DNA from 2 places in the Streptomyces sp. NPDC055955 genome. Region 1 is predicted to be linked to the other one. Evidence: riboswitches for the same ligand, from Rfam matches in the RefSeq annotation. Region 1 holds a riboswitch; the other holds the start of a gene.
What was found. A riboswitch is a leader RNA that binds a small molecule or an ion and turns the genes downstream of it on or off. The one in region 1 is predicted to bind cobalamin.
Positions count from the first base shown of each region.

Region 2: it holds a riboswitch for cobalamin, as region 1 does, so the genes downstream of both, ACFC96_RS45120 (HoxN/HupN/NixA family nickel/cobalt transporter) here and ACFC96_RS04410 (ABC transporter substrate-binding protein) in region 1, are expected to answer to the same signal.

Region 1 is NZ_JBHJYS010000002.1:243,241-250,713, reverse strand. It holds gene ACFC96_RS04430 (aldehyde dehydrogenase family protein) at 13-1,449, shown strand; gene trxA (thioredoxin) at 1,638-2,042, opposite strand; gene ACFC96_RS04420 (dihydrolipoyl dehydrogenase family protein) at 2,170-3,594, shown strand; partial or broken gene ACFC96_RS04415 (hypothetical protein) at 3,665-3,817, opposite strand; cobalamin riboswitch at 3,829-4,062, opposite strand; cobalamin riboswitch at 4,153-4,354, shown strand; gene ACFC96_RS04410 (ABC transporter substrate-binding protein) at 4,425-5,489, shown strand; gene ACFC96_RS04405 (FecCD family ABC transporter permease) at 5,486-6,592, shown strand; gene ACFC96_RS04400 (ABC transporter ATP-binding protein) at 6,589-7,401, shown strand.
Region 2 is NZ_JBHJYS010000043.1:20,019-27,491, reverse strand. It holds gene ACFC96_RS45135 (ATP-binding protein) at 1-1,190, opposite strand, end outside; gene ACFC96_RS45130 (hypothetical protein) at 1,725-2,450, opposite strand; gene ACFC96_RS45125 (YoaK family protein) at 2,542-3,255, opposite strand; gene ACFC96_RS45120 (HoxN/HupN/NixA family nickel/cobalt transporter) at 3,298-4,392, opposite strand; cobalamin riboswitch at 4,421-4,645, opposite strand; gene ACFC96_RS45115 (metalloregulator ArsR/SmtB family transcription factor) at 4,735-5,097, shown strand; gene ACFC96_RS45110 (inorganic diphosphatase) at 5,123-5,557, opposite strand; gene ACFC96_RS45105 (GNAT family N-acetyltransferase) at 5,711-6,199, opposite strand; gene rho (transcription termination factor Rho) at 6,260-7,420, opposite strand.

The sequences.
Region 1 (7,473 bases):
CGGAGATCCGGCATGTCCCTGCTCGACCCGAAGACCTGGCAGGCCCGCCCGCTGTCGGGCGCTGAGCACGTGGTCACGGAGCCCGCCACGGGCGAGCGCCTCGCCACCGTCACACTCGCCTCCCCCGACGACGTCCGCGCCGCGGCGAGGGCCGCAGCGGCGGCCCAGGGCGACTGGGCCCGGCAGCCCCACTTCGCGCGCGCCGCCGTCCTGCGCCGCGCGGGCGACCTGTTCACCGAACACGCCGACGAGCTGCGCACCTGGCTCGTGCGCGAGTCGGGGTCCATCCCGGGCAAGGCCGACTTCGAGCTGCACGTCGCCGCGCAGGAGTGCTACGAGGCCGCCGCCCTCGCGTCCCGGCCCACCGGCCAGGTTCTGCCCAGCGAGGCGCCGCGCCTGTCGTACACACGCCGGGTCCCGGCCGGTGTCGTCGGTGTCATCGCCCCGTTCAACGCCCCGCTGATTCTCTCCATCCGCTCCGTCGCCCCGGCCCTCGCGCTCGGCAACGCCGTCGTCCTCAAGCCGGACCCGCGCACCGCGGTCTGCGGCGGGCTCGCCCTGGCGGCCGTCCTCGCCGCCGCGGGCCTGCCACAGGACGTCCTCCACGTCCTGCCCGGCGGGGCCGACGCCGGGCAGGCGCTCGTCGCCGACCCGGACGTCCCCGTCATCTCCTTCACCGGCTCCACCGGCGCGGGACGGGCCGTCGGCGAGGCCGCGGGGCGCCACCTCAAGCGGGCGCACCTGGAACTGGGCGGCAACTCCGCCCTGATCGTCCTGGCGGACGCCGACCTCGACGCCGTCATCTCCACCGCGGCCTGGGGCTCCTTCTTCCACCAGGGCCAGATCTGCATGACGACCGGCCGCCACCTCGTCCACGCCTCGCTCTACGAGGAGTATGTCGAACGCCTCGCCGCGAAGGCCGATTCCCTCGCCGTCGGCGACCCGCACCGCGACCAGGTCCACCTCGGCCCCGTCATCGACGCGGCCCAACTCGCCAAGATCCACGGCCTGGTGGAGGCCAGCACCGCCGCGGGGGCGAAGCTCGCCGCGGGCGGCACGCACCGCGACCTCTTCTACCGGCCGACGGTCCTCGCCGGCGTCGACGACAGCACCCCGGCGTACGCCGAGGAGGTCTTCGGCCCCGTCGCGCCCGTCCGGTCCTTCACCGACACCGACGAGGCGGCCGCGCTGGCCGCCGCGAGCCCGTACGGGCTCTCCCTCGGCATCGTCACCCGCGACCCGGCGCGCGGCCTCGACCTCGCCGAGCGCATCCCCACCGGCATCGTCCACATCAACGACCAGACGGTGAACGACGAGGCGGTCGCCCCGTTCGGCGGGGTCGCGGCGTCCGGCACGGGCGCCCGCTTCGGCGGCGAGGCGAACATCGAGGCGTTCACCGAGACCCGGTGGACGACGGTGCGCGGCGACGTGGCCGGCTATCCGTTCTGACTCCCACACGCGACCCGTTCCGCCCTCGCGCACGCGACCGGCTCGGGCCTTGCGCACGGATCGGCTCGGGCCTCGCGCACACGACCCGCTCTGCCCCCGCCCCCGCCCCCTGCCTGTGACCGTGAAACGGCCGCCGGGCCCGTACGGAGAGTACGGGCCCGGCGGCCGTCGGTATGGGGGTGGTGGCGTCAGGCCTGCTCGCCGCCCGCGCCCTCCTCGCCCGCCTTGGCCTGCTGCTCGGCGATCGACTTGCGCACCTCGTCCATGTCCAGCTTCCGGGCCTGGCCGATCACGTCGTCCAGGGCCTCCTGCGGAAGCGCCCCGGGCTGGGCGAACACGGCGACCTGGTCACGGACGATCATCAGCGTCGGGATCGACTGGATACCGAACGCCGACGCGAGCTCCGGCTGCGCCTCCGTGTCGATCTTCCCGAAGACCAGGTCCGGGTTGGCTTCCGCGGCCTTCTCGTAGACGGGCGCGAACTGCTTGCACGGCCCGCACCACGACGCCCAGAAATCGATCAGCACGAACCCGTTGTCCGTGACCGTCTGGTCGAAGTTCTCCTTGGTGAGCTCAACGGTGGTGCTGCTCATGATGTGCCCTCTTCCTGCTTCCTGGTTGCGGTGCTGAAGCCGCTGTACACAACGGTCCCGGTAATGGACGTATTCCGCGCGCGTACCCGTGTGGCCCCGGCGCACACCTGCGACCACACTGGGGCCCATGACGGATGAGAACACATACGACGTGGTGGTTCTGGGCGCCGGGCCGGTCGGGGAGAACGTCGCGGACCGGGCACGCGCGGCGGGCCTCAGCGCCGCGGTGGTGGAGAGCGAACTGGTCGGGGGCGAGTGCTCGTACTGGGCGTGCATGCCGAGCAAGGCACTGCTGCGCCCGGTCATCGCCCAGGCCGACGCGAGACGCCTGCCGGGCCTGAGGGAGTCCGTGCAGGGTCCTCTGGACGCGCCCGCCGTCCTCGCCCGCCGTGATGAGTACACCTCACACTGGAAGGACGACGGCCAGGTGAGCTGGCTGGAGTCCATCGGCGCCGACCTCTACCGGGGCAAGGGCCGCCTCGCGGGCCCCCGCCGGGTCACCGTCACCGGGCCCGACGGCACCGAGCACGTCCTCACCGCCCGCCACGCCGTCGCGGTCTGCACGGGCACGCGCGCCGCGGTGCCCGACCTCCCCGGCCTGGCCGACGTCGAGCCGTGGACGAGCCGCGAGGCCACCAGCGCGCAGAAGGCGCCGGGCCGCCTCGTCGTCGTGGGCGGCGGAGTCGTCGCCGCGGAGATGGCCACGGCCTGGCAGGCCCTCGGCTCGCAGGTCACGGTGCTCGTACGGGGACCGGGCCTGCTGCCCCGGATGGAACCCTTCGCCGGTGAGCTGGTCAGGCAGGCCCTCGTCGAGGCGGGCGCGGAGGTGCGGACCGGCGTTTCCGTCAAGGGAGTCACCCGTGAGGGCGGCACCGTCGTCACCACGTTGGACGACGGCTCGACCCTGGAGTCCGACGAGATCCTTTTCGCCACGGGCCGCGCGCCGCGCACGGACGACATCGGCTTGGAGACGGTCGGCCTCGAACCCGGCTCGTGGCTCACCGTCGACGACAGCCTCCGGGTCGAGGGCAGCACCTGGCTGTACGCGGTCGGGGACGTGAACCGTCGCGCGCTCCTCACCCACCAGGGCAAGTACCAGGCCCGTATCGCGGGCGCGGCCATCGCCGCCCGCGCCCAGGGCGTCCCGCTCCTGGAGACGGACCGCTGGGGTGCCCACGCGGCGACCGCCGACCACTCCGCTGTCCCGCAGGTCGTCTTCACCGACCCCGAGGCGGGCTCGGCCGGGCTCACCCTCGCGGAGGCCGAGGCGGCGGGCCACCGCGTCCGCGCCGTCGACTACGACATCGCCTCGGTGGCGGGCGCCGGGCTGTACGGCGACGGCTACCGCGGCCGCGCCCGCATGATCGTCGACCTCGACCGAGAGATCCTTCTGGGCGTCACCTTCGTCGGTCCGGGCGTCGGCGAACTCGTCCACTCGGCGACGGTCGCCGTCGCGGGAGAGGTCCCCATCGACCGCCTGTGGCACGTGGTCCCGTCCTATCCGACGGTGAGCGAGGTGTGGCTGAGGCTGCTGGAGACGTACCGCGGCTGAGGGACGTCCCCCTGCACGTGGCTGTCCGGGCGAGACACGATGCCCCCCGCCCGGACAGTCTCATCCAGAGTCAGGACGCGGAGAGTTCGCCGCGGACCGCGCGGGCCGCCGCGACCCGGTTATCCGGAGAAGCACGGGTCTCGGGCCGGCCGCGGAACTTCAGGCTGCAGTCGGGGTCGACCCACAGCCGCTCGGCGGGGATCGCCTCAAGTCCCTTGCGCACGCGCACGAATGGTTCACGCACGGGCAACGGGCAGGTCTTCGGACTCGCGGGCCCGTCCGTCCGGTGTCGGGCGGACACCTGCCGGCCGTCGCTTCCCAGCCCGATTCATCGGGCCGGTGTGTGTGACGGTGGTCGTTCCAGCTCACCGCTGCGGGGCAGTCCCGGATTCCCACCGGGTTCCCTCCTACGACGCTCCCGTCTGGTGGACGGGTGGAACCAGCCGCACCGGTCGCCCTACGCACGCGGTGCGGTCCGGCGCGAGCCCGCCCCGCACCGCGGACACCGGACGAGAAGGGGCCGCCCTCTGCATGCGGGTGCCGTGGTAGCTTTCCAAGGCCAGTCGAACTCATGCCCGTCTGCCCCGCATTGCGGGAACTCGGACAGGTATGTGTCAGGGAATCCGGTGCGAATCCGGAGCTGACGCGCAGCGGTGAGGGTGACGGGCGGAGCATCGGCCACTGGACGCACGCGGTCCGGGAAGGCGCCCCGTCCGGGTGATCCCGAGTCCGAAGACCTGCTGGCAGCCTTCGCGGGCTCCGGTCGGGGCGGCGGGGGAGACCGTGCGACCGGGCTCCGCGCATGAGCCCTCGACATCGAGGAAGTCCCCGTGCCCTTCGCGCACCCCGCCACGCGCCGTGGCTCCGCCCGCCTCATACCCCGTGCCGCGCTCACTCTCGCAGGGATGCTCGTCCTGGCCGCCTGCGGCGGCGAATCCGCCCGCACGCCCGCGGCCCAGGAGGGCGCCGCCGGCCATTCCGTCGTACTCGACAACTGCGGTGCACGGGTCGAGGTGAAAGCGGCGCCCGAGCGTGCCGTCTCTCTCGACCAGGGCTCGACCGAGATCCTGCTCGCCCTCGGCCTCGGCGACCGTATGGCCGGCACGGGAACCTGGACGGACCCGGTGATGAAGGGACTGGAGAAGGAGAACGCGAAGGTCGAGCGGCTCGCCGACCGTTATCCGTCCTTCGAGAAGGTCCTGGACGCCGAACCCGACTTCGTCGCCGCCTCGTTCGGCGCCACGCTGAGCAAGGGTGGAGTGGCGCCACGCGACCAGTTCGCGAAGCTGGGCGTTCCGGCCTACCTCTCGCCCTCCGACTGTGTCGGCAAGGACAACAGCGGTGGCGGCGACGGCGCCCGCACGAAGACCCTCGGGATGGAGACCGTCTACGGCGAAATCCGCGACCTCGCCGCCGTCTTCGACGTACGTGAACGGGGCGAGCGGCTCGTCTCCGCGCTCAAGGCCCGCGTGAAGAAGGCGACCGGCGGCATCGACGCCTCCCGCACGACCCTCCTGTACTGGTTCGCCAACTCCGACTCCCCCTACATGGCGGGCTGTTGCGGAGCGCCCGGCGTCATCACCCGTGAGGTGGGGGCGAAGAACGTCTTCGACGACACCCGCGACGAATGGCCCCAGATCAACTGGGAGACGGTCGCCGACCGGGACCCGGACGTCCTCGTCATCGGCGATCTCACGCGCCGCTCGCAGACCGCCGAATCCGCCGCCAAGAAGATCGAGTTCCTCGAGTCCAACGCCGTGACCAAGAACATGACCGCCGTGAAGAAGAAGCGGTACGTGCTGCTCAGTGGGCAGGCCATGAACCCGACGATCCGAACGGTGGAGGGCGTGGAGCAAGTCGCCGCGAAACTGCGGGCGTTCGGCCTCGCCGGATGAGCGTGGAAGCGTCGTCCCCACCCCTCGAGGCGCCCTCCGAGGTGCCCCCTGAGGCCGTGCCGTCACCCGCCGTCGGGAAGCCGCTTCATGCGGTGCGTGGCGTGCTCGCCTGGCCGACCGGTTTCGCGGTGCTCATCGTGTCCGTGGCCCTGGCCATCACCATCGGCCCGGCCGACATCGGGATGACCGATGTCTGGTCGGCCGTGGCCGCCCATTTCGGCCTGGCCGAACCGGAGTTGACCCCCATCCGCGACGGCATCGTGTGGAACCTGCGGCTGCCGCGCACGTTGCTGGCCGCCGTGTGCGGCGCGGGGCTCGCGGTGTGCGGCGCCGTGATGCAGTCGCTGCTGCGCAACCCGCTCGCCGACCCCTTCGTCCTCGGCGTCTCCTCCGGCGCCTCGACCGGCGCGGTCCTGGTCGTCGTACTCGGCGTCGGCGGCGGCGCCCTGTCGGTCTCGGGCGGCGCCTTCCTCGGCGCGGTCGTCTCCTTCGCGCTGGTACTGGCGCTCAGCCAGGTTCTCGGCGGTTCCACCGACCGTGTGGTGCTGTCCGGGGTGGCCGCCATGCAGCTGTTCTCCGCGCTCACCTCCGTCGTCGTACTGACCGCGGCGGATGCCGAGACGACGCGCGGCGTCCTGTTCTGGCTGCTCGGCTCGCTCAGCGGGGCGGGCTGGACCGACGTGCGGATGTGCCTGGCGCTGCTCGTGGCGGCGCTCGTGATCTGCGTCGCACACGCTCGTACGCTCGACGCCTTCGCGTTCGGGCGGGACGCCGCGGCGTCGCTCGGCGTGAACGTGGCCCGCACCCGCCTGCTCCTGCTGTGCACGACCGCCCTGCTCACGGCGGCACTGGTCAGCTCGGCCGGCGCGATCGGTTTCGTCGGCCTGGTGCTGCCGCATGCGGCGCGGGCCCTGGCGGGTCCGGGTCACGCGCGGCTGCTGCCGGTGACGGCGCTGGCGGGCGCGGTCTTCCTCGTGTGGGTGGACACGCTCGCCCGCACCGTCCTCGACCCGCAGGAGGTGCCGGTCGGCGTGGTGACCTCGCTGATCGGCGTACCGGCCTTCGTGCTCGTCCTTCACCGCACCCGGAGTCTGCGCCGATGACCGTTCCGACGATGCGCACCCACGGAACCGCCGACGGGCTGCGGGCCGACCGGGTCCGCCGTGAAACCGGCGGACACCTCATCCTGGACGGTGTGAGCGTGCACCCGGCGCCCGGAGGTGTCACGGGCCTCATCGGACCCAACGGCTCGGGCAAGACCACGCTCCTGCGCCTGCTCGCCGGCATCATCTCTCCCCAGGCCGGAGTCGTGACCCTGGACGGCGCACCGCTGAGCGCCGTCGGCCGCAGGGACTTCGCGCGCCGCGTCGCCGTGGTCGAGCAACAGGCCGACACGCAGGTCGAGTTGACGGTCGAGGACGTCGTACGTCTGGGCCGCGTCCCGCACCGCAGGGCATGGATGCCACCGTCGGCGCAGGACGAGGAGGCTGTGCGTTCCGCGCTCGCCCGCACGGATCTCACCGACCGGGCGCACCGGCACTGGCACACCCTCTCCGGCGGTGAGCGCCAGCGTGTCCAGATCGCCCGCGCCCTCGCGCAGCGGCCCCGCGAACTCCTCTTGGACGAACCGACCAACCACCTCGACATCCAGCACCAGTTGGACCTCCTCGACCTCCTCACGGAACTCCGGCTCACCAGCGTCATCGCCCTGCACGACCTCAACCTGGCCGCGATGTACTGCGATCAGCTCGTCGTGCTCCGTCAGGGGTGTGTGATCGCGGCCGGCGCCCCCGGTGACGTACTCACCGAGGAGCTCATAGAGCGGGTCTACGGAGTGCGCGCGACCGTCTTCCCGGCCGCCGAGCCGGGCGAGCGCCCGTACATCCGGTTCCTGAGGGCGTCCGACCCCTGAGACGGCACTGCCATACCGAGCACCAGGCCTCCTGGTGGCGAGCATGAGCAAGATCACGGCGAGCGGCCCGGT
Region 2 (7,473 bases), on a different contig from region 1:
TCGCGGCCCGACACCGCCGCCTCGGCCCGGCGCATGGCCGCGTCGGCCATCTTCAGGCCGCTGTCCTCGATCGTCACGACGATCCCGGCGCTGCGTTCCTCGACGTAGACGTGGACCTCGTCGATGGGCGGCGAGAAGTTCGCGGCGTTGTCCATCAGTTCGGCCAGGAGGTGCATGACGCCCTCGGCGGCGAAGCCGGCGATCGCGGCGTGCGTGGCGCAGTGGAGCCTGACCCGCTGGTATGCGGCGATCCGGCCGACCGCGCCGCGCAGGATGCTCTCCATGACGATCGGCTTGTTCCACGCGCGGCTGGCGCGGCCGCCCATGAGGAGGGCCAGCCGGTCGGTGAGCAGGCCGAGTTGGGACGTGTTGTGGTCGAGCCGGAGCAGATCGCCGAAGACCTCTTCGCCGTGCCGGTCCTGCATCTCGCGCAGATCGGCGAGCATGCTGACCGACTTGGCCTGTACCCGGCTGAGGGCCTTGGCGCTGGCGGCCTGGGCGGCCGCTGCCCGCCGCTCGCTGGTGGCGAGTTCCCGTACGAAGGACTCCGTCAGGGTGCGCAGGTGCGCGTCGTCCGGGTGATCGAGGCCCGAGAGGACCGCGTCGGCGGTGGAGCCCTCGCGCAGCGCAGCGACGGCGGCCGGCAGGGTCGCGGTGGCCAGCTCGTCCAGGTCGCGGTCGGTGCGGGCGATCCGGTGGGCCGTGTCCTGAGCGGCGGCCACCGCGGACTCCTCGCGCCGTACGGCGTCGTCGAGTTCGGCGGTGAACGCCTCGAGCGTCTGGCGCAGTTGACGGTCCGCGGGCGGCGCGGTCGCGGCGAGTGCCTCCTCGGAGTCCGCGCCGTCCCGCAGTCGCTTCGACACGGAGGGCAGCGTGACGTTCACGAGATGGGCGGCCTCGGCGCCGCGCTGCGTCAACTGCTGCTGGAGCGCGAGCGATTCGTCCTGCGCGGCGTTTACGGCACCTCGGGCGCGCTGCTGGAGCAGAGCGGCAGTCAGGAGAGAGGCGGCCACGCAGAGCCAGCTGACCAGAAGCGCTACCAGCACCCAGGTGCGGGCGGCCTGCGGAGCCGCGGCGGTCACCGCACCGACTGCCGCTCCGGCCACCACGAGGACGGCGAGGGGGACGGCGAGCGTGGAGCGCCGCGGCGTGGGTGTTCGGCGCGGCCTCGGGCTGGCAGGCACTGGCATTCCGCGGTCCCATCGGTGCTTGCGTGCGGGAAGGGCGTGGCCGATCGGCTCTGGTCGGCCGCACGGCCGGTCCCACCAACGGGATGGTGATCTTCCGGCACGTATGTGGCGCTCATGCTAGCCACCGCACGTGGTGAGAGAACCGGGACAATGAGCGCAGAGCGCCCGGCGGCGAAGTTCGTCGCGAAGTCGCCAGCCTGTCAGGGGATCGTGGTAACGACGACCGCCGCCATGGGTACGTCAAATAGGGACAGGTGTACGGGTGTGGGGTGCGAGCGGGCTCGGGCCGGGGAGCGCTCGCCGGTGCGTCGGCCGGTGAACGACCTCTCTGAGTGGCTGTCGCGTTACCGTCGGGGGGCTATTTTCAGCCAACCCCGGCCGGATCCGCGGCGCTGCGTCATCGACGGGGAGCCTCGGGGAGTCCCGTTCGGCCGGCCGCAATGGAGGCGATTGTCGGCAAAGCGCGCTTGGTCGAGGGCGGAACGGACGTAACGGCGCTCTTGCCTTGTGGGTGTCGGTCGGCGGACGGACCGGTCAGTTCTCGCGCGGTGCGCGCGTCCTGCGCCACAGCAGGCAGGCGGCCCCGCCCGCGAGAGCCGCGCCGAAGCCGATCCGGCCCAGGTCGACGCCGCCGCTCGCGGTGCTGCCGACTCCGGCGCGTGCGCCGCGATAGTTGTCGCGTGCCAGGTTCATCGGGGTGCTCCACTGCCTGCCGTCGGGGCAGGCTCCCTGCACGGACACCTGCGAGCTGGTCCCGACCTCGCCGGCCAGGCGTGCAGTCCCCCGGTACTGGGTGCGCCCGTCCTGCCCGATTCCGCCGCCGAACATGGGGAGTGTGACGGAGCCGGCGGCGAAGGCCTGGGAGCGGGCCGTGATGGAGCCGCGCCCGCCGCCGGCGCAGTAGACCGTGATCTCGGCGGTGGACGCGGCCCCCACCGCCGTGGACGGCGAGAGGCGTGCCTCCGCGTAGGAGTCGCCGTTCGCCGAGCCCCGGTCGCGGGTTCCGTCCACCGAGCCCCGGTCGCGGGTTCCGTCCACCGAGCCCCGGTCACGGGTCCCGTCGTCCGGGCCCCGGTCGAGAGGTCCGTCGTCGGAGGGGCTCAAGGGGTTGGTCCGGCCCAATGAGCCGGTCCGGCCCACCTCGTCGGGTGCGGTCACCGCGGCGGGCGCCGCGACGGGGTGCTGTGCGGCCGCTGTCCCGGGCGCGAGCGCGGTGAGGCAGGCGGTCGTCGTGATGACGGTGGCTATGGGGCAGAACATGAGGCGTCTCCGGTCCCTGTGCCGCAGCGGCAGGGGGAGCTGCGGTCCTGGTCAGGACGCTAGTGAGCCCGGGCGGACGGCGCCCGCAGGGTTAGGCCGATCGGATGTCGTCCGCGTCGGCGGCCGGCTCGCGATATCCGGCCGTCGCGGCCGCCACGAGCAGGGTGCTGACGAGGAGCGGCCAGCCGAGGCCGTGGTGCAGCACGAGAAGCGCGCCGAGCGCGGCGCCCACGAGCATCGCCACGACGGAGACGATCCGCCGCCCCGCCCCCTGATCGGAGCCGCCCGCGAGCGAGGAGTCCGAGGCGAGCCCGGTCAGCGTCATCGTGAGGACCGTCGTGGTCATGTCCGGGACCGCGAGTTTGCGGACGGTCGCGTTGCGCAGACCCATCGCCCCGGCGAGGACGGCGACGAGCGCGTACGTCGCCCGTCCCGGCCACGCGAACGCGACGGCCGTCGCCACGGCGAGCAGGACCGCCTCCGTGACGAACACCGACCGCACCCAGGCCGCCCGCGCCCGCCCTGCGAACGCTCCGGCCAGCCGCCCGGCGCACGCGGCCCCCGCGAGGAACGCACCGAGGGAGGTGAGCGACCCGAGGACGGAGAACCCGGGAGCGCCCGCCGCGGCGAAGCCGATGACGAGGACGTTGCCGGTCATGTTCGCCGCGAAGACACGGCCGAGGCCCAGATAGCTGACCGCGTCGACGAAGCCGCTCACGACCGTGAGGATCGTGAGGGCCACGGGGAGGGCGGACCTGCGAGGCACGGGCGCGGGCTCCGCCGGTGGAACGCTGGCTTCACTCACCCGCACGACCATACGGAGTCCCGGTCCGGGCGGCCCGCCGGATCAGGTCCGCACGGCCCACCGCTCCTCGACCTTCGCGAGCCGCCAGTACCCGATGGCGACCGCCCAGACGACGACGAACAGACCCACGATGATGAATCCGACGTTGTCCAGGTCGAGCCCGGCTATCCAGCCGGTCACCGAGTCCCGCAGCTCGAGCTTGTCGTGCAGGACCCCCACGAGCTCGATGGTGCCGATCAGGAAGGCGACGGCGATCGAGAGGCCGGTGATGGCCAGGTTGTAGAACACCTTGCGCACGGGGTTCGAGAAGGCCCACTGGTACGCGAAGTTCATGAACGTCCCGTCCAGGGTGTCGAACAGACTCATTCCGGCGGCGAACAGGAGCGGCAGGCACAGGATCGCGTACCAGGGCAGTCCGGCCGCCGCGCCGCTGCCCGCCATCACCATCAGCGTGACCTCGGTCGCCGTGTCGAAGCCGAGACCGAAGAGGAAGCCGAGCGGGTACATCTGGCCCGGCCGGGTGATGGACTTGGTGAACCGGCCGAGGATCCGGTTCATGAACCCCCGTGAGTCCAGGTGCTGTTCGAGCTCCGCCTCGTCGTACGAGCCCGCGCGCATCGCCCGGAACACCCGCAGGATCCCCACCAGGGCGACGAGGTTGAGCGCCGCGATGAGGTAGAGGAAGGACCCGGAGATGGTGGTGCCCATGACGCCGAGCGTCTGATGGGTGGCGGAGCCCTCGTTCATGATCCGCCCGGCGAGCTGGGTGCCCCCGGCGATCAGCGCGGCGAGCACGACCACCACGCTGGAGTGGCCGAGCGCGAACCAGAACCCCACCGACACCGGGCGCTTGCCGTCGGCCATCAGCTTGCGGGTCGTGTTGTCGATCGCGGCGATGTGGTCCGCGTCGAACGCGTGCCGCATCCCCAGGGTGTACGCGGTGACGCCGAGGCCGATGCCGAAGGCCTTCGACCCCACCTCGTAGTGCTCCGGCACGACGAGCAGGAACAGCACGCCGAACGCGACGACATGGAGTGCGGCTATCACCGCCAGGAGCCCGGCGGTGCGGACGGTGTCCTCGCGCCGCCAGTGGAACGCGTCGCGTCCGGTCTGCGGGGACTTTACGGGCAGGGTCATGCGGTCACGCTCCAACACCTCGTGGAATCACTTCGTGAGATGCCGTGGCCGGTCTCCTGGCTGACGGGTGTCCGCGTCCGCCCCTGCCTTCCCAGCTGCGCGCGGCAGCCAGTGGCGTGGTGGGGCGAGGCGTCCCGAGTCGTCTCGTTGCCGAGGGACCCGGGGCCCGATCACAGTGGCGAGGGCCGCTTCGGTCTGGGTCCTTTGAAGGACCGTCACCGAATTCCCGAGCACCACGGCCCGCCCACAGTAGAGGCCGGTCGGCGACGCCTGCAAGGCTGCACAGCTGCGTAGGTGTGCGCGGGTATTCAAGATCACATCGGCGGCTGCGAGGATGGCGTCATGCATCTCGTCCCTGCCGAGCGCGCCGACCGCCGCACGATCGACGGCCACCGCGTCTGCGAGGCCATCGCCGCCATCGGTGAGCCAGGGCATGTCCGCGCCTGGGCCGACCGGTTCTCCCTGCTCGCCGATCCCCGGCGCCTCGCGCTGCTGCTCGCGCTGTACCGGGCGGGGCCGCTGGCCGTGTCGGATCTCGCCGTGGCCACGGGCATGAACGACCCGGCGGTCTCGCAGGCGCTGCGGCTGCTGCGCGCGGCCGGCGTGGTCGAGGGGGAGAAGGAGGGCAGGATCGTGCGCTATCGCGTCGTCGACGCGGCGACCGCCGACCTGCTGGAGCACTGCGCGACGGACGGCGCGCACTGACACGTGCGCGCCGTCATGGCCGGTTTCAGCCCTCTCGGGCGGCGGCCCGGCGGCGCGCGGCGGCGATCTCCGCGTACGTGAGGTCGCGACCCTCCCAGTGCGAGCCCTCGACCGACTTGCCGGGCTCCAGATCCTTGTAGACCTCGAAGAAGTGCGTGATCTCCAGCCGGTCGAACTCGGGGATGTCCTCGATGTCCTGCACGGAGGTGTGGCGCGGGTCGTGCGCGGGCACGCACAGAATCTTCTCGTCCATGCCCTTCTCGTCCCGCATCACGAACATGCCGATCGCCCGGCATTCGACGGTGCAGCCGGGGAACGTCGGATCGCCCACCAGGACGAGTGCGTCGAGCGGATCGCCGTCGCGTCCGAGGGTGCCCACGACGTATCCGTAGTCCGCCGGGTACTGGGTGGAGGTGAACAGCATCCGGTCGAGCCTTATCCGGCCGACGGAGTGGTCCATCTCGTACTTGTTGCGGGAGCCTTGGGGGATCTCCACGGTGACGTCGAACGCGTGGACCGCGTCGGTGCCGTGGGCTGCGTCGGTGTGTCGGACCTCGTTGTCCAAGCCGGCCTCCTCGTCCACCTCGAGTGTGCTCCAGGGAGTACGGACGCGTCAGCCGATCGGGAACTCCAATTCGGGCCGGTCCCACATCACGGCGGGCGGGTCGGCGGCCGCGGTGCCCGTGCGAACGGCTCCCGTGCTGCGGTAGAAGCCCTCGGCGGGCGGGTGCGAGACCACGCGGACCGAGGCGAGTCCGGCCGCGCGCGCCTCCTCCTTCATGTGGGTGACCAGCAGCCGCCCGATGCCGAGCCCCTGCGCCGTGTCGGCGACGAACATCAGGTCGAGCTCCGGCGGCACGAGCGTGAGCGCGTAGAACCCGAGCGCCAGGTCGTCGGCGCCGACCGCGACGAAGACACGATGAGCCTCGATGTAGTCGGGGCCCACCCGGTAGCCGGCCACCATCGACGCGTACGGGGCCTCGTAGGCGCGGGACGTACGCACGAGCCAGGTCAGCCGCTTGGCGTCGCGGGCGGTCGCCCTGCGTACCCGGACCGCCCCGCCGTCCCCCGCGCCTCCCGAGGCTGTAATGCTCGAAGTCATAGTGAGAGTATTACGCATCCTGCCGCGCCGATCGAACCGGGTCCTTGTGCGGCGGCTGTCTCACGCGGTGGGAACGGTGGACTGCACCTGCCGCAGGAACGTCGCGTTGTCCGGCGTCTGCCGAATCCGCTCGACGAGCGTCTCGAGCCCGGTGTGTCCGTCCCGCGACTGAAGTGCGCGCCGCAGTCCCCGTACGACCGCCAACTCGGCCTCCGGAAGCAGGAGTTCCTCGCGGCGCGTGCCGGACCGGGCGAGGTCGACGGCGGGGTGGATCCGGCGCTCGGCCAGGGTGCGGTCGAGGCGGATCTCCATGTTGCCCGTGCTCTTGAGCTCCTCGAAGAAGTAGTCGTCGGCGCGAGAGCCGGTGTCGACGAGCGCGGTGGCGAGAATGGTGAGCGAGCCGCCCTCCTCGGCGAGCCTCGCCGCTCCGAAGAACCGCTTGGGCCCGATCAGCGCGGAGGCGTCGACGCCGCCGCTGAGCGTACGGCCGCCGGACGAGGCCGTGTTGTTGTGGGCGCGGCACAGACGGGTCAGGGAGTCCAGGAGGATGACGACGTCCCGGCCGTCCTCGACGAGCCGCTTGGCACGCTCGACGGCCAGTTCGGCCAGCGCGACATGGGCCTTCGCGGGCCGGTCGAAGGTCGAGGCCAGGACCTCGCCGCGCACCGAGCGCCGCATGTCGGTGACCTCTTCGGGCCGTTCGTCGAGGAGCACCACCATCAGATGGGCCTCGGGGTGGTTCGTGGCGACGGACGCGGCGAGCTGCTGGAGCAGGACCGTCTTGCCGGTCTTCGGCGGCGCGACGATCAGCCCACGCTGCCCCTTGCCGATGGGCGCGAACAGGTCGACGACGCGAGGTGTCACGCCGCCCTTCGCTGTTTCGAGCCGCAGCTGTTGCCGCGGGTGCACAGGGGTGAGGTCGCCGAACCGGGGCCGCCCGCGCAGCTCCTGCACGGGGCGCCCGTTGACCCGCTCGGCCTCGGCGAGGACGTGCGGCCTGCCGCACGTCCCCTGGACCAAGTCGCCCTTGCGCAGGCCGAGTCGGCGGATCAGGGCGGCCGGCACCTGGACGTCGTGCGACGTCGGCAGGAGGTCGGCCGGGCGCAGGAACCCGGGCCCGTTGCCCGAGATGTCGAGGACGCCCGCGGCCTGGACCGCGACCTCCTTCGGCTGCGCCGTGAACGCCTTTGTGGTGGTGGGGGGTTCGAGTGTGGTGGTCATCGGAATCGGTCCTTTCGCGGACGTTCGGACGAGGGCATGAGTGAGGTGGATCC